DNA from 4 places in the Tardiphaga sp. 768_D3_N2_1 genome. Region 1 is predicted to be linked to each of the others. Evidence: riboswitches for the same ligand, from Rfam matches in the RefSeq annotation. Region 1 holds a riboswitch; each other region holds the start of a gene.
The links. Region 1 has a riboswitch for cobalamin ahead of AB8A27_RS26265 (TonB-dependent receptor). Riboswitches for the same ligand answer to the same signal wherever they lie in the genome.
Positions count from the first base shown of each region.

Region 1 (4,750 bases):
GACCTTGTCGCCTTCGGTACCGGCGAGCGGCGAGTTGTTGACGATGAAGGACATCGACACGGTCGGCGGATCGATCGCCTGCGCCTGAATCGGCGTATCGACCGTGGGATCGCAGAACGTGTCGGCGACGGTGCCCTTGCTCAGGCCCGCGATGGCGACGATGTCGCCGGCTTCCGCGAAGTCCACCGGCTGGCGCTCGAGACCACGGAAGGCGAGGATCTTGGAGATACGGCCGGTTTCGACGGTCTTGCCGTCACGCGACAAAACCTTGACGGTCTGGTTCGGCTTCACCGAACCCGACGCGATACGGCCGGTGATGATGCGGCCAAGGAAGTTGTTGGCTTCGAGAATGGTGCCGAGCAGGCGGAACGGACCTTCTTCGACGACCGGCGGCGGCACATGCTTGAGCACCAGCTCGAACAGCGGCTTCATGCCAACATCGTGCGAGGCATCAGGGCTGTTGGCCATCCAGCCGTTGCGGCCTGATCCGTAGAGGATCGGGAAGTCGAGCTGCTCGTCGGTGGCATCGAGTGCTGCGAACAGGTCGAACACTTCGTTGACGACTTCGTCGATGCGGGCGTCCTGACGGTCGACCTTGTTGATCGCGACGATCGGGCGAAGGCCGAGCTTGAGTGCCTTGCCGACCACGAACTTGGTCTGCGGCATCGGGCCTTCAGCGGCGTCGACGAGCACGATAACGCCGTCGACCATCGACAGGATGCGTTCGACTTCACCGCCGAAGTCGGCGTGGCCTGGGGTGTCGACGATGTTGATCTGGGTGTCTTCCCACAGCACCGAGGTACACTTGGCAAGAATGGTGATGCCACGTTCTTTTTCGAGATCGTTCGAATCCATCGCGCGTTCCTGCACGCGCTGATTGTCGCGATAGGTGCCGGACTGCTGCAGCAACTTGTCCACGAGGGTGGTTTTGCCGTGGTCAACGTGAGCGATGATAGCAATGTTGCGAAGTTTCATAGGTCTTCTTCTGTTTTACGGTCTGGGTGCCCTGATGCGGGTTCAACAAGACATGCTCGACAAAGGCCAGATCAATTAGAGTTGGGCCTTGCGCTCGAGCGCGTTCGATAACTGCCTCGTCTGAAAACGCGCTGGGGCAATCCCTCCAAAAGCAAACCCGGCCAGAAGGGGCCGGGTACTCGGACGCGTTGCGGCGCAATATAGGGGGAAATCGCCGAAAAACAATGCGAATCTGCCAAATGGTTAGCCCAATTTCGGGTCCAGAACGGTGGCCCAAAGGGCCGTATCGGCCCGATCCCGCAGGGTGACGGTCATTTGCCCGCTTTGGCCGTCGATTTTGACGTGGCCGAAGAACTGCATACCCGCAGACGGGGGTAAATTCTGCTTGTCAGGCCCCGGCGCCTTCACGAAACGGACCTCCGGACCAAAGGTATTGTCCAGCGCCGCCGGCCCGAAGGTTCCGGCGTGGAACGGCCCGGAGACAAACTCCCAAAACGGCTCGAAATCCTGAAACTGCGCCTTGTCCGGGTTGTAGTAATGCGCCGCCGTGTAATGCACGTCGGCGGTCAGCCAGACCGTGTTGCGAATGCCGGCCGATTTGATGAAGCGCAGGATATCGGCGATTTCCAGCTCGCGACCGCGCACCGGACCGTCGCCCTGCGCGATCGCCTCCGAGCCCGTCCTGTCGGCGGCATTGTCGTAGACGACGAGGCCGATCGGCATGTCGGAGGCGATGACTTTCCAGGTGGCCTTCGACGCCATCAAGGCGCGCTTTAGCCAGGCCATCTGCTCCGGCCCGATGAAATACGCCTCCGGACCATAGGTCTCCTGCAGGTTCGGGCCGTTGGGACCGCGATAGCTGCGCTCGTCCAGCATGAAGACCTCGAGATGAGGGCCGTAATTCAGCGTGCGATAGACGCGGCCGGGTTCGGCGGGATTGACCGAGATCGGATACATCTCGTGAAAGGCACGGGCGCCGCGCGCCGCCAGCAGCGTGATGTCGCGCTCCTTGTAAGACGACGGCAACTGCTTCGAGAGCGACCAGTTGTTGGTGACCTCGTGATCGTCCCACTGGCCGAAAATCGGCACCTGCGCATTGAAGACGCGAACATTGTCGTCCAGCAGATTGTATTTGTGCGCCGCGCGGAATTCATCGAGCGTCTCGGCGACCTTCGCTTTCTCCGGCACCGTGATGGTGTTCTTCCAGATCGTGCCATCGGGCAATTTGACTTCGGGCAGGATCGGGCCATCGGCGTAAATCGTGTCGCCGGAATGGATCAGGAAATCCGGATTATGCTTGCGCATGGTGGCATAGGTGACCATGCCGCCATCGTCGGCATTGATGCCCCAGCCCTGGCCTGCGACATCGCCGCCCCAGACAAAGGACACATCGCGGCGATCCGCCGGCGCGGTGCGAAAGCGGCCGATGACCGGTTCGCCGACGATTTCGGGGTGCGACAGATCGCGGAATTTGACGCGGTAGAAGATGTCCTGTCCCGCAGGCAGATTGTCGAGCAGCAGTTTTGCGGTGAAATCGGTTTCAGACAGCGCGGTGAGCGGCGGCAATGCGCGCGCATTCCTGAAAGAGTCCGTGGTCGCGACTTCGACCATCATCTGCGCCGGCCGATCGGCACGCGACCAGATCATGCCGCTGTTGATCCCGACATCGCCGGACTGCACGCCATGCGAGACGGCAGGACGATCGGCAGCGCGACTGAGATAGGGCATCGCCAGAAAGCTCGCACCGCTCGCTGCGGCGTAAGTCATGAAACGACGGCGAGAGAGGAATGCCATGGCGAACTCCTGATCCTGCTGGCTCTGGCACCAGTGGCTCTAGGCAGTTCGCTTGACGCTGCGATGACAGGTGATGCGCAATATCAACACCCGCCAAGGCAAGCTGCGAATGATTGGCAGCTTGATTGACACATTTGGAAATTTCACCTTAACGTGAACGTGACGGTTCCCTTCGGGGATCAAAAGGGAATGCGGTGAGGGGGATCCCCCGATTCCGCGGCTGCCCCCGCAACTGTAAGCGGCGAGCCTGCGCCAAGAGCCACTGGGTGTTCACCTGGGAAGGCGGCGACAGGCACCGACCCGCGAGCCAGGAGACCTGCCGCCAGTCGTGGTCACACGCGAGCACATTGGGCGGGGTGTCCTGGTGGAAGTCACACTGCCTGTTTGAAAGCGGCAGGACGACTTGGTTTGCGGTGACGTGCCACGTAACCGCGAGTCCCGTAGATGACCTCCGCTTCTCCCATCGCATCGAAGCAATTCAAAGCTCTTCTTTCCTCCGTCGCTCTTACTTGCCTGTTCTGGCCTGCTGAAAGCTGGTCGCAGGCTGCGCCGCGAAGCCAGACGCTCGATCCTGTTGTCGTTCAACCGTCGGCGACGCCTCAGCGCGCACGCCGCGCCACATCAGGCAACGCATCACGCGCTGCGCGCTCGCGGCAGCAGCGCAATGTCGCCGCCAATACCGGCGCGCCGGCTGCCACGCCGACAGGCCCTGTCTTTGCGGCGCCGACGCTCAACCTCACGGGCACCACATCCACCGGCAGCCGTCTCGGCCTCACGCGCTTGCAGACGCCGGCCAGCGTCGAGGTGATCTCCGCCGAGACCATGGCCGAACGCGGCCAGCAGAACGTACTCGATGCCGTGACGCAGAACGCCACCGGCTTCACCGCCATCGGCGACCCCGGCAATGGCGGCGTTGCCTTCTCGACCCGCGGCTTCGCCGGCAGCGGTTCGGTGATGTCGCTCTATGACGGCACGCGCCTCTACATCGGCGCCGGCACTGTGAACTTCCCGTTCGATACCTGGACCGCCGAGAAGATCGAAGTGCTGCGCGGCCCGGCGTCTGTGATGTATGGCGAAGGCGCCGTCGGTGGCGCCATCAACGTGATTTCAAAACTGCCGCTCTGGGTACCGCGTAATCAGGCCGAAATCTCGCTCGACAGCAACATGACGCGCCGCATTGCGGTCGACAGCGGCGGGCCCGTCAGCAAGGACGTTGCCTATCGCATCGCTGTTACCGGCAACATGTCCGATGGCTGGGTCGATCGCGACAACACCTCGAACATCGCACTGCACGCCGCCGCGCAGATCAAGCAGACCGAGGACGTCACCTGGACGATCTCGACCGACTATGGCGACCGACATCCGTCACGCTATTTCGGCACGCCGCTGATCAATAGCCAGCTGAATGAGGCGATCCGTTTCAAGAACTACAATGTCAGCGACAGCCAAATCCGCTATCAGGACAGCTGGAACCAGGTGAAGACCGAGTGGCAGGTCGCAGACGGCATCACCCTGCGCAACACGCTCTACTACATGTATGCGAAGCGGCACTGGAAGGAAGTCGAGACCTACGGCTACAATGCCGGCACCGGCCAGATCGATCGCAGCGACTATTTCGAGATCTTCCATACGCAGCAGCAGGTCGGCGACCGCATGGATGCCACCTTCGAGGGCCATCTGCTCGGCATGGTCAACACTTTCGTGGCAGGCTTCGATGTCAATCGCATCGACTTCAAGCACACCAACAACTCGCCCTATGGCGGCTTCTCGTCGGTGGACCCGTATAATTTCAACCCCGGCATCTTCGACAGCCCGGATGCGACGCGACCGGGCTACAACGCCACCGCCAATCAGTATGCGTTCTTCGCCGAGAACCGCTTGGCGGTGACCGAACAACTGTCGCTGATCGCAGGCGTCCGCCAGGATCAGCCGACCGTCTCGCGCACCGACTTCCGCAATCCCGCCAACAGCTACACGCGGG
Region 1 is NZ_CP197245.1:5,577,282-5,582,031, reverse strand. Features, by position in the region: gene typA (translational GTPase TypA) at 1-975, opposite strand, end outside; gene AB8A27_RS26270 (alkaline phosphatase D family protein) at 1,219-2,769, opposite strand; cobalamin riboswitch at 2,916-3,107, shown strand; gene AB8A27_RS26265 (TonB-dependent receptor) at 3,214-4,750, shown strand, end outside.

Region 2 (4,750 bases), 1.9 Mb from region 1:
CAGCGCATACATGATCGGCACCTGACGGGTGAAGGCAGCGAGCTTCGCCTCCACCAGTTCGGGGTTTTCGCGGGGCACGCGGAAGATCGTTCCGATCTGTGATGCCGCCATTTCGAAGTAGTTCAGCATCGTGCCGTCCTGGACTCTGCGTTGGTGAGTTAGATACCTATCGCAACTTCTTTAAAATTGGCCTGCCTCGGTCGCCGAAAGTTCGAGTGAGTAATAGATTGTTTTGATTGGTGTATTTTCCCTGTTTGCGATAACGCAGGTGCGAAAAGGTCGGGAGTGGTATTAAGAAACCGACCTTGCATCAGCGACATCGCTGCGGCATGAGGCTGAAGGAGGTCTATTTGCTGCAGGTGCGAGAAGAGGCATGACAACAGCGAGCAGGATGTTCGAATGATCTATGTGAGCTCGCTCGGAGGCCTTGCTGCTGTGGCAAATGCGCTGCCAGCCTTCGATCTGTTGACCCTTCTGTCACCTACAGCGAGCGAGCGCGACTGGAGCGGGTTGGCGCGTGAGCGGCATGTGGAGCTGGCTTTTCACGATATCGTCGAAGCGACGCCGGACCTGATCGTGCCCGATGCTGATGCCGTAAATGCGATTCTCGAATTCGGTCGCAGCAGCGTCGCCGATCGCCCGATGCTGATTCACTGCTGGGCTGGTATCAGTCGCTCAAGTGCCGCGGCTTACGCCATCGCCTGTGATCGGAATCCCGGCTATGAGGCGGCGATTGCAGATGAACTACGCAAACGTTCGCCTTATGTGACTCCGAACAAACTGATGGTGCAATTGGCTGACGAACAGCTTGGCCGCGAGGGACGTATGATCGAAGCCATTGCGCGCATCGGTCGCGGTGCGGACGCCTTTGAAGGTGAGCCTTATCGCTTGCCGTTGAACTGGCCTATTTGATCAGGGCTGCGACGCCGAGCAGAAAGCCAATCTCGAACAGCTGCTCGACGGCACCGAGCACGTCGCCAGTGTAGCCGCCGATCATCCGGCGCGACCATAGCGCGAGAAGTGCGGCAAGCGCTGCGCCGAGCAGAAGACCCGCAGAAAGCGATGCGACCGAGATGAGCGCAAGCGGGGCCGATGCGAGTGCGACGACGGTGAGCGCAAAGATCAATTCCTCGGACCGCACGGGTGCGTCGGCATAGGAGACCTTCATCGCACTGGTATCGCCGCTATAGGGCAGGCGGTTCATCACAAAAGCGGGGACGGCGCGTGCAGCGGCATGGGCGGCGATCAACGCCGCCGCACCTGCCCACATCGGCAATATGGCGAGCGCCGCAATACGCAGTGCCACGCCGAGGCCGAGTGCCAGCGCCCCATAAGTGCCGATGCGGCTGTCCTTCATGATCGCGAGGCGCTTCTCGACAGTCCACCCCCCGCCGAAACTGTCGGCTGTGTCGGCCAGGCCATCTTCGTGTAGCGCGCTGGTGATGACCATACTTGTTGTAATCGCCAGCAAAGCCGCGATCAGCGGTGACCAGAATTCGCTGGCAACGAGGAGCACGATCGCGGAGGCGGCGCCAATGCCGAGGCCGACGATCGGAAAATACTTCATTGCACGCGCAAGCCAGTCAGCCTCCTGCGCGTCGCCAGTTGCCGGTACCGGCAGCACCGTCAGGAAACGGATCGCATTCAGCAGATGCGGATCCGGTCTCATCTAGATCTTTCCGGCCAGTACGTCGTCGAGGCTGGCGACATCGGTCAGCATGCGCGCGGCGGCACGGACCAGCGGCACCGCAAGCAGTGCACCGGTGCCTTCACCGAGGCGCAGGCCGAGATCGAGCAGCGGCCTGGCATCGAGCGCGCTGAGTACGATGTCGTGGCCGCGTTCGGCCGAACGGTGCGCGAAGACGCAGTAGTCGCGTGCAGCCGGACGCAGGCTAACGGCGAGCAATGCCGCGGCGCTGGAGATGAAGCCGTCGATGATCACCGGCCGCCGTTGCGAAGCCGCGCCGAGGATCGCTCCGGCCATGCCTGCGATTTCCAGTCCGCCGAATTGGGCCAGCACATCCAGCGGCGCGGTTGCATCGCTGCGCGCCGCCGCCTTCGCGATCGCTGCGCGCTTGCGCGCCATGCCGGCGTCATCCTGCCCGGCGCCAACGCCGATACAGTCATTCAGTAGCGCTGGCGCAAGCCGATGAACGACCAAAGCCGACGAAGCCGTATTGCCGATTCCCATCTCGCCGAGCGCGATGATGTCTGCGCCGGCCTTGATCTCGCCGACGGCGATCCGGTAGCCGCGCGATAGCGCATCGGCCGCCTGTTCTGTCGTCATTGCCGGCTCGCGTGCGGCATTAGCCGTGCCCATACGCACCTTGGCGTCGATCAGCTTTGGATGCACGGGCAGTTCGGCAGCGACACCGATATCGATTACGCGAACGTCGATGTTATTCGCCATGGCGAAAGCATTGGCCGTGGCGCGGCCGGCCAGATAGGTCATCACCATCGCGACCGTGACCGCCGACGGATATTGCGACACGCCTTCGGCCACGAGTCCGTGATCTCCGGCAAATACCAGCAGCACGGCATTGTCGCCGCGCGGCTCGCCGGGATGCCGGATCATGCCGAGCTGCAGCGCCAGGTCCTCGATTCGTCCCAGCGAGCCCGGCGGCTTTGCCTTGCCGTCGATGACGGCGCGGATACCTGCCGCGATCTGCGGGTCAACAGGCGCAATGGCGGGCGGTTGCCACAATGGCTGGGAATGGGCGGGCATCGGGTTCCTTTTCGCGGCCTAACTGACGCAAGACGACCTGCAAGGTCAACAGGTCCGGACGACAGTCCGCCGGCGCGGTTGACCCCGGCGCACCCGGCAGATAGCGTCTTTGGCGATGGTCCTTCCGCGTGGAAGGTGAAAAGGGAAGCCGGTTTGAAGCCGGCGCTGCCCCCGCAACTGTAAGCGACGAGCCCGCGCCGGTGCCACTGGGAATTCTTCAGAATTCTTGGGAAGGCGGCAGCAGGCTGTGACTCGCAAGCCAGGAGACCTGCCATCACGAACTGTGCTTTGGAGGCGTCGTCGGGGCGGGGTGCACCGGACGGGAGCGAACCGACGGCCAAGCCGTCGGCGCGATCCAACAAAGCTCGTAGGCCCGCGAGGGCATGAACTGAGCATGTAATGGATCACGACAGCGCCGATATCTCTGGCGAACAAATTTCGGTCGAACCGCCACGCCCTGTGCCGTCCGGTCCCGTTGTCGTGAGCGTGTGCATCAGCTGCAAGGCCGCCGAAACCGGCATGATCGTCGGGCCGGACATGTTCGATGCTGTGAAGGCCGCGCTCGGCGATGGCGATGCCGCCGTGATGGTGCGTCCGGTGCAGTGCCTCAGCGTCTGCAAGCGGCCGGCGACGGTCGCGGTGACAAGCCCTGATGGTTACACGTTCCTGTTCGGCGATCTGCAGACCGATAGCGGCAGCGCGGCGCTGGTGTCCTTCGTCGAGTCCTATCAAAGGGCCGATTACGGTCTTGTACCGTGGCGTGAACGTGCCGAGGTGCTGCGCAAGGGCATGGTCGCGCGCGTGCCGCCGCTGCGCTGGTCGCCTGAAGATGGGCGTGCGCCGAAATGACCGCCGCGACAACGACACTGGTGCTGGGTGGTGCGCGTTCCGGCAAGTCGGCTTTCGCCGAGAGACTGGTTGATGGCATCGGCCTGACGAAAATCTATCTGGCCACCGCAACGGCCGGCGATGATGAGATGCAAAATCGCATCGCGCAGCATCGCAAGCAGCGCGGCGAGGGCTGGATCACCGTGGAAGAGCCGCTGGCTCTGGTCGATGCGCTGACGCGTGAAGCGACGGTCGGCCGCGTCGTGCTGGTGGATTGCCTGACACTGTGGCTGTCGAACCTGATGTTAGCCGAGCGCGATCCAGAGATTGAAGCGAAGCGTCTGGTGCGCTTCCTCGATGTCTCGCGCTATCCGATAGTCTTCGTCTCCAATGAAGTTGGCCTCGGCCTCGTGCCGGAGACACCGCTCGGCCGCGCCTTTCGCGATGCGCAGGGCCGGCTCAACCAGATCATCGCGGCCGCCGTGCCGAATGTTGCTTTCATCGCAGCCGGGCTTCCGCTCTGGCTCAAGCGTTCCCAGGAGAATTGAATGTCCCGCGTTCCCGTCACCGTCCTCACCGGATTTCTCGGCGCCGGCAAGACCACGCTGCTGCGTTCGCTGCTGACTCAGGCCGATGGCCGCCGCATCGCCGTGATCGTCAATGAATTCGGCGATGCCGGTTTCGACGGTGGCCTGGTCGAGGAATGCGCGGCGAAGGCCTGCGCTCCCGGCGATATCGTCGAACTCACCAATGGCTGCATCTGCTGCACCGTGGCCGATGACTTCGTGCCGACCATGGACAAGCTGCTGTCGCGTGAACGCCCGCTTGACGCCATTGTCATCGAGACATCCGGTCTCGCACTGCCGCAGCCGTTGCTGAAGGCATTTGCCTGGCCCGTGGTAAAGACCCGCGCGACCGTCGATGGCGTCGTCACCATCGTCGATGCGCTGGCTTTATCGGAAGGCCGCGTCACGCTGGATGAGGACGCCGTTGCCGAACAGCGCGTCAAAGACGAGGGCATCGAGCACGACGATCCGATCGAGGAAGTGTTCGAGGATCAGCTTGCTTGCGCCGATCTTGTCGTACTGTCGAAGAGCGATCTGGTTGCTCCGGAGAAACTTGCCGAGATTGAAGCCAAGCTGAAGACTGTGCTGCGTCCGGGTGTCAGCATCGTGCGCTCCAAGGGCGATCTCGCGC
Region 2 is NZ_CP197245.1:3,715,702-3,720,451, reverse strand. Features, by position in the region: gene AB8A27_RS17530 (putative bifunctional diguanylate cyclase/phosphodiesterase) at 1-129, opposite strand, end outside; gene AB8A27_RS17525 (tyrosine phosphatase family protein) at 400-912, shown strand; gene cobS (adenosylcobinamide-GDP ribazoletransferase) at 905-1,669, opposite strand; gene cobT (nicotinate-nucleotide--dimethylbenzimidazole phosphoribosyltransferase) at 1,670-2,725, opposite strand; cobalamin riboswitch at 2,825-3,015, shown strand; gene AB8A27_RS17510 (DUF1636 domain-containing protein) at 3,125-3,574, shown strand; gene cobU (bifunctional adenosylcobinamide kinase/adenosylcobinamide-phosphate guanylyltransferase) at 3,571-4,101, shown strand; gene cobW (cobalamin biosynthesis protein CobW) at 4,102-4,750, shown strand, end outside.
Region 2: another riboswitch for cobalamin. It lies ahead of AB8A27_RS17510 (DUF1636 domain-containing protein); the one in region 1 lies ahead of AB8A27_RS26265 (TonB-dependent receptor).

Region 3 (4,750 bases), 5.3 Mb from region 1:
GTCGATGTCGCGCTCATCGATACTGTGACTGCGTAGAAAGTCCGCCGCAGCATTCGCACCATCGACTTCGAAGCGTTCATCCTGGCTCGCATAGGGCGCCTGCAGGCCCATGTCGTGAAACATCGCGCCGACATAAAGTAACTCCGGATCGACCTTGAGACCCTTGCGCTGTCCGGCGAGTGCGCCGAACAGGAAAACGCGATTGGAGTGGTGATACAGAAGATCGCTCTCGGTATCGCGTACCAGTTGGTCGACCTGGCGGGCGAGGGCGCTGTCAGGCACTTTAATGCCGGCGATGATCTTGCTCATGGGATGCTCTTTCCGTTGTGGATCTGACGCATCCGTTGTCGTCCGGGGGCTGTGTCCTCGCAATCGCACAGCGCCCTGCAAAACTGCCATTCACCCGTGATTTCCTGCCGAAATGTGACTATCTAATCCGTAGCACTCTGGGCCTCCGCCATTGATGGAATGAAACATCACCATGAAGACTGTCGCTCTTGCGATTTTTCCGGGTGTCCAGTCGCTGGACGTTGCCGGTCCGCTCGATGTGTTCATGGAGGCCAATAGCTTTGTCGCTCCGGATGATCGATATGACATTACGCTTGTCGCAGCAGACTGTGCGCCGCTGCGCGCATCGAACGGTTTGCGGATATCCGCCGATCTGGCGTTCAGTGATGCGAACAAGCCCTGGGATCTGGTGCTGGTGGCCGGTGGGCCAGGGCTGCCGACGGCTGAAGCCGACCCGCAGCTCACAGAGTGGCTGGCCAATGCGGCGCTTCATGCGGGGCGGTATGGCTCGGTGTGCACCGGGGCATTCGCGCTCGGCCACGCAGGCTTGCTCGACGACAAGACGGTGACGACGCACTGGCAGAATGCGCCGCTATTGGCGCTGCGCTTTCCGAAAGCGCATGTGGAGTTCGATCGCATCTATAGTCGTGACGGCGCGCTGGTGACCTCGGCCGGCGTCACCGCAGGCATCGATCTGGGTCTTGCTCTGGTCCAGGAGGATCATGGCGCGGACGTCGCGCTGGCCGTGGCCAAGCGTCTGGTCGTGGTGGCGCAGCGCCAGGGTGGCCAGTCGCAGTTCAGTCCCTATCTGGTGCCGCCGGCCGAGCCGGACTCGCCGATCGCGCGAGGCCATGCCCATGTGATGGCCCATCTGCGCGATGCCCACAGTGTGGATGAACTGGCCGATGTGGCGGGCATGAGCGCGCGCACCTTCGCGCGGACATTCAAGCAGGAAACAAAGATGACTCCGGCGGATTTTGTCGAAGGCGCAAGGATCGACACGGCGCGTAACCGGCTCGAAGGCAGCGATATGCCGCTGAAGGTGGTGGCTTATGAATCCGGTTTCACCACCGCCGAACATATGCGTCAGGTCTTCGTGCGACGGCTGGGCCTTACGCCTAGCCAGTATCGCGTCAGCTTTCGCGCGGTCTGATTCTGCTCAGGCGAGTTGCAGCGAAGAGATCGGATCGCTCGCAGGAAAGCTGTCCATCAGCGCCTCGTTCAGCATCTCGTCGACGCGGCGGCGGGCGATCTGCTCCGTCGTCTCGAACGCTTGCATCGCGTCTACTGCCTCCACGAACGCGTTGAAGTCGGTTCTCTCAGTGCTCGTTGCCTGGTTCCGCATGTCATCCTCCATTGATTGATGGCCATCTTTTGCCCCTCACAGTGCTTGCGGACAACGAATCGCATCGTTCAGAAACCGCCAACGATCCCGCAGTTTCCGCCACGCAAGCGGTTGTCCACTGAACCAACAGCCGCGCCGGATTTGTTGTCGGGGATCGCAATGCTTGCTTGACACTTCGCCGCGGTTCACACCAAATGTAGACGTCATGGTCTGCCCTGTCGCAAGACTTGGTGGATAATAGGGAAGCCGGTGAAAGACGCTCTTGAGCGTCACATTCCGGCACTGCCCCCGCAACTGTAAGCAGAGAGTTTGTTTCGACCACGTCACTGGTGCCGCTGGCACTGGGAAGACCGAAACAAGCGTTGGATCTGCGAGTCAGGAGACCTGCCGTGACACCAGAACGTCCATGGGCGGGGTGTCCCAGCGGTCGCTTGCAGGCAATGCCGGCGGATCTCCGCCGTGTATTTTGCAGCGTCCTTTCGGCCCCAGCCCCCATTGCTTGATGCATCACACGGGGTCCTGCCGATGCCTACTTCATCTTCCGTTTTGTCCCAAGGCCGCGGCGCGGCCAATTCTACCAACACCCGCGATGCGGTCCATGCACCGCTCATTCAACTCCCGCCGGAGACGCTCGTTGCGCCTGCGCGCGAACCCTCGATGCAGATCATCCGCCGCAACGGCACGGTGTCGCCGTTCGACGGCAGCAAGATTTCTGTGGCCATGACCAAGGCGTTTCTCGCGGTCGAGGGCCACACGGCAGCGGCGTCGCGCCGCGTCCATGAGGCGGTGGAGCAGCTCACCGGCGAAGTCGTGGCTGCGCTGACGCGCCGCGTCGGTGAAGGCCGCACCTTCCATATCGAGGACGTGCAGGATCAGGTCGAACTGGCACTGATGCGCAGCGAGCACCACAAGGTCGCCCGCGCCTATGTGCTGTATCGTGAGGAACGCGCCCGTACCCGCGCCGAGGAACTGGCAGCGAAGCCGGCGCTCGTCTCCACCGCCCCGGTGCTGCATGTCACCCTCGCCGACGGCACCCGTGCACCGCTCGATTCGGCGCGTCTTGCGCTGATCGTCAACGAGGCCTGCGCCGGGCTCGACGGCGTCGATGCCGCGCCGGTGCTGGAGGAAACCCGCCGCAATCTCTATGACGGCATCACGGTGGATGAACTGGCGCTGGCCGGCATCATGGCCGCCCGTACGCTGGTGGAGCAGGAGCCAAACTACACCTTCGTCAGTGCCCGCCTGCTGCTCGACAAGCTGCGCACCGAAGTGTTGTCCTATGTCCACGGCAGCCCGACCCATGCGTCGCAGGCCGACATGACGACGCGCTATGCCGAATATTTCGGTGCCTATATCAAGACCGGAATCGCAGCCGAACTGCTCGATCCCGAGCTCGCGCGCTTCGATCTCAAGCGCATCGCGGCGGCGCTGAAGCCGGAAGGCGATCTGCAGTTTCAGTTCCTCGGCCTGCAGACGCTCTATGATCGCTACTTCCTGCACGTGCAGGGCAATCGCATCGAACTGCCGCAGGCCTTCTTCATGCGCGTTGCCATGGGTCTTGCGCTGCGCGAGATCGACCGCGAAGCCCGCGCCATCGAATTCTACAATCTGCTGTCGTCGTTCGACTTCATGGCCTCGACGCCGACTTTGTTCAATTCGGGTACGCAGCGGCCGCAGCTCTCGTCGTGCTTCCTCACCACGGTGGCCGACGATCTCGATGGCATCTTCAAGTCGGTGAAGGACAATGCGCTGCTGGCGAAATATTCCGGCGGTCTCGGCAATGACTGGACCCGCGTGCGCGGCCTCGGCGCCCACATCAAGGGCACCAATGGCGAGAGCCAGGGCGTGGTGCCATTCCTGAAGGTGGCCAACGATACGGCGATTGCGGTCAACCAGGGCGGCAAGCGCAAGGGCGCGGTCTGCGCCTATCTCGAGACCTGGCATATCGATATCGAGGAGTTCCTCGATCTGCGCAAGAACACCGGCGACGACCGCCGCCGCACCCATGACATGAACACCGCCAACTGGGTGCCGGATCTGTTCATGCAACGCGTCGAGCAGGACGGCGAATGGACGCTGTTCTCGCCGGACGAGACGCCGGATCTGCACGACCTCTATGGCAAGCCGTTCGCCGAGCGTTACGCAGCCTATGAAGCAAAGGCTGCGCGCGGCGAGATCCGCGTGTTCAAGACCGTGCGCGCCACCGACCTGTGGCGTCGCATGCTGACCATGGTGTTCGAGACCGGTCATCCCTGGATCACTTTCAAGGATCCCTGCAATCTGCGCTCGCCGCAGCAGCATGCCGGCGTGATCCACTCGTCGAATCTCTGCACCGAGATCACGCTGAACACGTCGGACGACGAAGTCGCCGTCTGCAATCTCGGCTCGGTGAACCTGCTCAATCACATCGGCAAGAATGGTCTCGACCATGCGCAGCTCAAGCGCACGGTGACCACAGCGATGCGGATGCTCGACAATGTCATCGACATCAATTTCTACACCATCCCGGAAGCGCGCCGCTCGAACCTCAAGCACCGTCCGGTCGGTCTCGGCCTGATGGGCTTCCAGGATGCGCTGCAGGTGCAGGGCATCGCCATGGCGTCGGACGCGGCGGTGGCGTTTGCCGATACCAGCATGGAAGCGATTGCTTTCCATTCCATCTCGGCCTCGGTCGATCTCGCCGCCGAGCGCGGCCGCTATCCGTCCTTCGACGGTTCGCTGTGGAGCCGCGGCATCCTGCCGATCGATTCCATCGAGATCCTTGCGGAGGCGCGCGGTGGCGTTGAGATGGACCGCTCCCAGACGCTCGACTGGAACGGCCTGCGCGATCGCGTGAAGACGACCGGCATGCGCAATTCCAACGTGATGGCGATCGCGCCGACGGCGACGATCTCCAATATCTGCGGCGTCGCGCAGTCGATCGAGCCGGCCTATCAGAACCTCTATGTCAAATCGAACATGTCGGGCGACTTCACGGTGGTGAATGCGTTCCTCGTCCGCGATCTGAAGAAGAGGGGGCTGTGGGACGAGGTGATGGTCTCCGACCTCAAATATTTCGACGGCAGCGTCGGATCGATCGATCGCGTACCTGATGATCTGAAGGCGCTGTATGCGACC
Region 3 is NZ_CP197245.1:267,290-272,039, reverse strand. Features, by position in the region: gene AB8A27_RS01330 (HD domain-containing protein) at 1-309, opposite strand, end outside; gene AB8A27_RS01325 (GlxA family transcriptional regulator) at 482-1,441, shown strand; gene AB8A27_RS01320 (hypothetical protein) at 1,448-1,633, opposite strand; cobalamin riboswitch at 1,823-2,039, shown strand; gene AB8A27_RS01315 (ribonucleoside-diphosphate reductase subunit alpha) at 2,159-4,750, shown strand, end outside.
Region 3: another riboswitch for cobalamin. It lies ahead of AB8A27_RS01315 (ribonucleoside-diphosphate reductase subunit alpha); the one in region 1 lies ahead of AB8A27_RS26265 (TonB-dependent receptor).

Region 4 (4,750 bases), 3.5 Mb from region 1:
TCTGCGGCGCCGTGGGATCAGTGATCGGCTGGTGCTGCGCGCAATGGAGGATATTCCGCGGGATCGCTTCGTCGAGCCGAACGATCGGGCCCATGCGTGGCGGGATACGGCCTTGGCCATTGCCTGCGGGCAGACCATCAGCCAGCCCTTTGTGGTGGCCTATATGACCGAACAGCTGCAATTGAATGCCGGTCACCGTGTGCTCGAGGTCGGCACGGGATCGGGCTACCAGGCCGCGATCCTGTCAAAGCTCGTTCGCGACGTGCTCAGCATCGAGCGTTATCGCACGCTGGCCGATGCCGCCCGGACCCGGTTGGAGGCGCTCGGCCTCCACAATATCGAGGTCATGCTCGGCGATGGGCTCAATCCGGCTGCCAATCTCGGATCGTTTGACCGGATCATCGTGACCGCCGCCGTGGAGGAGGTGCCCGTGGCGTTGACCGACCGGCTTGAGGAGGGCGGTATTCTGGTTGCGCCGGTTGGTCCTCACAACGGGGTCCAGACCCTGGTCCGGATCCGTAAAACCGGGGATGGATTGGAGCGAAAGGAGCTCGTGGACGTGCGTTTTGTGCCAGCACTTCCGGGCATCGCGCGCGAACTCTGAAAAAAGTTCGTGAACGACTGTCACGTGTTGGTCGCAAGGTTAAAGGCTTGGTAACGGAGACGGTGTTTACTCAATTCAGTTGTTTGTTGCGTATGAGTGAGTAACCAATGTCCAGCGTTGTCGAGTTGCTTTACTCGCGCCGCGCTCCGCAGGTCGCGGTGCTGGCGCTGATGTCTATCGGTTTTGCCGGCTGCAGCGCCGACATGCAGACACGCCTCTCTCAGAATCCAAGTTTTGAATCGGGGCAATCCCGTGGCTTTGGCTGGCAGGGCGACACCACCGGCTCTGTGCCGCAGCAAGCACCACGCGCGCCGGTCGAGCGCCGGGAGCTGCCGCAGTATCAGCGCCCGGCCTATAATCCGCAGCCGCAGTATCAATCCCAGGCTTTGCCGCCGCCGATCTCCGCGCCGCAATCTTATCCGACGGCTCGTCCGGTTGCGTCGGCTGCTCCCGTCAGCGGGGGCGGCAACGGTATGTATACGCCGCCGCCCGCACGTGCGCCGATCGAAACCACCGGCTCCACGGCACCGCGCTCGGTTGCAGCAACCAACGGCCTTGCCCGTGATGGCGGCACGTCGATCATCGTTGGCACCAGCGATACGCTTGATGGCCTGGCGAAGCGCTACAATGTTTCGTCGGCCGCGATCCTGCAGGCCAATGGCTACAAGGGTCCACGCGCGCTGTCGCCTGGCCAGTCGCTGATCATTCCGCGCCAGGGCGCCGCGGCAACTCCGGCCGTTGCTGCTGCTCCGAGCAAGCCTGCCGTCGGCGCGTCGACCACGCATTTCGTCAATCGCGGCGATACGCTGATGAGCATCTCGCGCCGGAACAACGTGCCGGTCGCCGAACTCGCGCGCGCCAATGGTTTGGCGCCGAATGCCCAGCTGAAGCTTGGCAGCAAAATCACTGTGCCCGGTGCACGTACGGCTTCTGCGGCTCCCGCAGCCGCGCCGCTGGCTGCGCCCGTCGCAGCCGTGACGGCCGCTCCGGCTGGCGCAGTCACGTCCGCTGCCGTGGCCCGTGTTGCGTCTGCCGAGCCCGCACAGAAGGCCCGTCTGGCAAGCGCCACGACGACGCCTGAAGAAACCGCGCCGGAATCGCCGACTAAAGCCGCTGACGCAACCGGCGCTTTGCCGACGTTCCGTTGGCCGGTGCGCGGCCGCGTGGTCACAGGTTATGGCGCCAAGACCAATGGCAAGTCCAATGACGGCATCAACGTCGCCGTGCCGGAAGGCACGCCGATCAAGGCTGCCGAAGATGGCGTCGTTGCCTATTCAGGCAATGAGCTGAAGGGCTACGGCAATCTGGTTCTGGTTCGTCACTCCAACGGCTACGTCACCGCATATGCCCATGCGAGTGAGCTGATGGTGAAGCGTGGCGAGACCATCAAGCGCGGTCAGGTGATCGGCAAGTCCGGGCAGTCCGGTGAAGTCACGTCGCCGCAGCTTCACTTCGAGATACGCAAGGGGTCGTCGCCGGTCGATCCGCTGCAGTTCCTCAACGGCGCGTAAGCGCAATCGACGAAGTGTAGTTCGTATTCACACAAGCCCGGCCTCGTGCCGGGCTTGATGCGTTTGATCTCGGGGCTGCGGCCCACTCCAGCTCTGGAATCTTCAATGCGCCGCTACGCGTGGGCAGAGTTAGCCCGCGCGTGCTCTGTTGACTGCTGCGCGATGTTGCCCATATGTGAAGCCGTCGTGGTTCTTCGGGAAGGTTTGCCCGAAGCTAAGAGGGAAGCCGGTGAGGCGTTAAGCCAAGGCCGGAGCTGCCCCCGCAACTGTAAGCGGTGAGCCGCTGTCCATTAAAGTCACTGAGACCTGCAAAGGTTTTGGGAAGACCGGACAGCAGCATTGACCCGCGAGCCAGGAGACCTGCCTCGACAACATAAACGTCCTCGGGCGGGGTGTCCCGGTGGTGCGGTTGCGATTCCGCGGCTGCCGTCGTGGAATCCAGACGTGTCACTTTGGCCTTTTGCCCCCAATCATTGGGGTTAAGCCATGTCTACTGTGTCAAAGTCTACTTCTTCAAAATCAACTACCTCACTTCCTGTTGCTACATTGGGTACGCCACGGATCGGTCCGCGGCGCGAACTCAAGATGGCGCTGGAAAGCTACTGGTCCGGTGCAATCGACGAGAATGCGCTGATCGATGTCGGCGTCGGGCTGCGTGCCGCCAACTGGGCACGTCAAAAGTCGCTCGGGATCACGGTCATGCCGTCGAACGACTTCTCCTTCTACGATCAGGTGCTCGATACCAGTGTCATGGTGGGCGCGATTCCGAATATCTATGGCTGGACCGGCGGCGACGTTTCCTTCGCGACCTATTTTGCCATGGCGCGTGGATCGCAAGGTGCCGCGCATGACGAGGCCTGTAAGCATAGGCCCCACGCGCATGATGCGTCCCACGGCGTGCCAGCGCAGGAGATGACCAAATGGTTTGATACCAACTACCACTTCATGGTGCCGGAATTGACGCCGGATCAGACCTTCAGTCTCGCGTCGCGCAAACCGCTCAGGGAATATGAGGAGGCGAGGTCACTCGGCTATCAGACGCGGCCTGTGTTGGTCAGTCCCGTGACTTATCTGAAATTGGCCAAGAGTGCGGATGCGTCATTCGATCCGCTGACACTGCTCGATCGATTGCTGCCTGTTTATGTCGAGGTACTCGGCGAACTGGCCGACAAGGGCGCCGAATGGGTTCAACTGGACGAGCCATGTCTGGTGCTCGATCTCGACGCCCTTGCGCAGAAGGCGCTGCAGCGGACTTATGCCGCTTTTGCGGAAGAGGTCCCGCAACTCAAGATCATGCTGAACACTTACTTCGGCGAACTCGGCGATAATCTCGATCTGGCGCTGTCGCTTCCCGTCGCCGGGCTTCATCTCGATCTGGTCCGCGCGCCGGATCAGTTCGATGAAGTCGCGGCAAATGCGCCGAAGGACATGGTCCTCTCGCTTGGCGTGATCGATGGACGCAATATCTGGCGGTCCGATCTGTCCAGTCTGCTCGATGGACTGGAGCCCATGGTTGATCTGCTCGGGCGACATCGCGTGGAACTCGCGCCATCCTGTTCGCTGTTACATGTGCCGATCGATCTCGGCCTTGAGACCGAGCTCGATCCGGACGTCAAAAGCTGGCTGGCTTTTTCGATCCAGAAGATGGAAGAACTGGCCGCGCTTGGTGCTGCGCTGGCCGGCAGTCGCGCAGATGTCGCTGCAACGCTTGCCGCGTCTGATGTCGCGGCGGCTGCGCGACTGGCATCGTCGAAGATCCACGACCTTGCTGTCGCGAAGCGCGTCGCCTCTGTCGATGCGACCATGCGTCGGCGCGGCAGTGACTTTGCCTTACGAGCAGGCGAACAGCATCGACGCTTCAAGCTGCCGGCATTCCCGACAACGACCATCGGTTCGTTTCCGCAGACCACGGAAGTGAGAAACGCACGCGGAGCCCATGTCAGGGGCGCACTCAGCGATGCCGCCTACAAGACGTTCCTGCAGAACCAGACGGCGAGGGCGGTGCGCTGGCAGGAGAATATCGGGCTCGACGTGCTGGTGCATGGCGAGTTCGAGCGCAACGACATGGTGCAGTATTTCGGCGAGCAACTTTCCGGCTTCGCCTTCACCAAGCATGGCTGGGTGCAGTCCTATGGCTCCCGCTACGTCCGGCCTCCCGTGCTGTTCGGCGACGTGTCCCGGCCGCATCCGATGACCGTCGAATGGTGGCAATATTCGCAGTCGCTCACCGAACGGCCGATGAAGGCGATGCTGACAGGACCTGTCACCATCCTGAACTGGTCGTTCGTGCGTGACGACATTCCCCGCGAGGTCGCCTGTCGCCAGATCGCGCTCGCGATCCGCGATGAGGTGGCGGATCTGGAGAAGGCCGGCGCCGGCATGATCCAGATCGACGAAGCGGCGCTCCGTGAAGGGCTTCCGCTGCGCAAGTCGGAATGGAAGTCCTATCTCGATTGGGCCGTGGAAAGCTTCCACATCTGTTCGTCGGGCGTGCGGGATGACACGCAGATCCATACGCACATGTGCTATTCGGAGTTCAACGACATCATCGATGCGATCGGCGCCATGGACGCGGATGTGATCTCCATCGAAACGTCACGTTCGAAGATGGAGCTGCTCGATGCGTTCAGGACTT
Region 4 is NZ_CP197245.1:2,071,894-2,076,643, forward strand. Features, by position in the region: gene AB8A27_RS09510 (protein-L-isoaspartate(D-aspartate) O-methyltransferase) at 1-604, shown strand, start outside; gene AB8A27_RS09515 (peptidoglycan DD-metalloendopeptidase family protein) at 712-2,115, shown strand; cobalamin riboswitch at 2,286-2,497, shown strand; gene metE (5-methyltetrahydropteroyltriglutamate--homocysteine S-methyltransferase) at 2,602-4,750, shown strand, end outside.
Region 4: another riboswitch for cobalamin. It lies ahead of metE (5-methyltetrahydropteroyltriglutamate--homocysteine S-methyltransferase); the one in region 1 lies ahead of AB8A27_RS26265 (TonB-dependent receptor).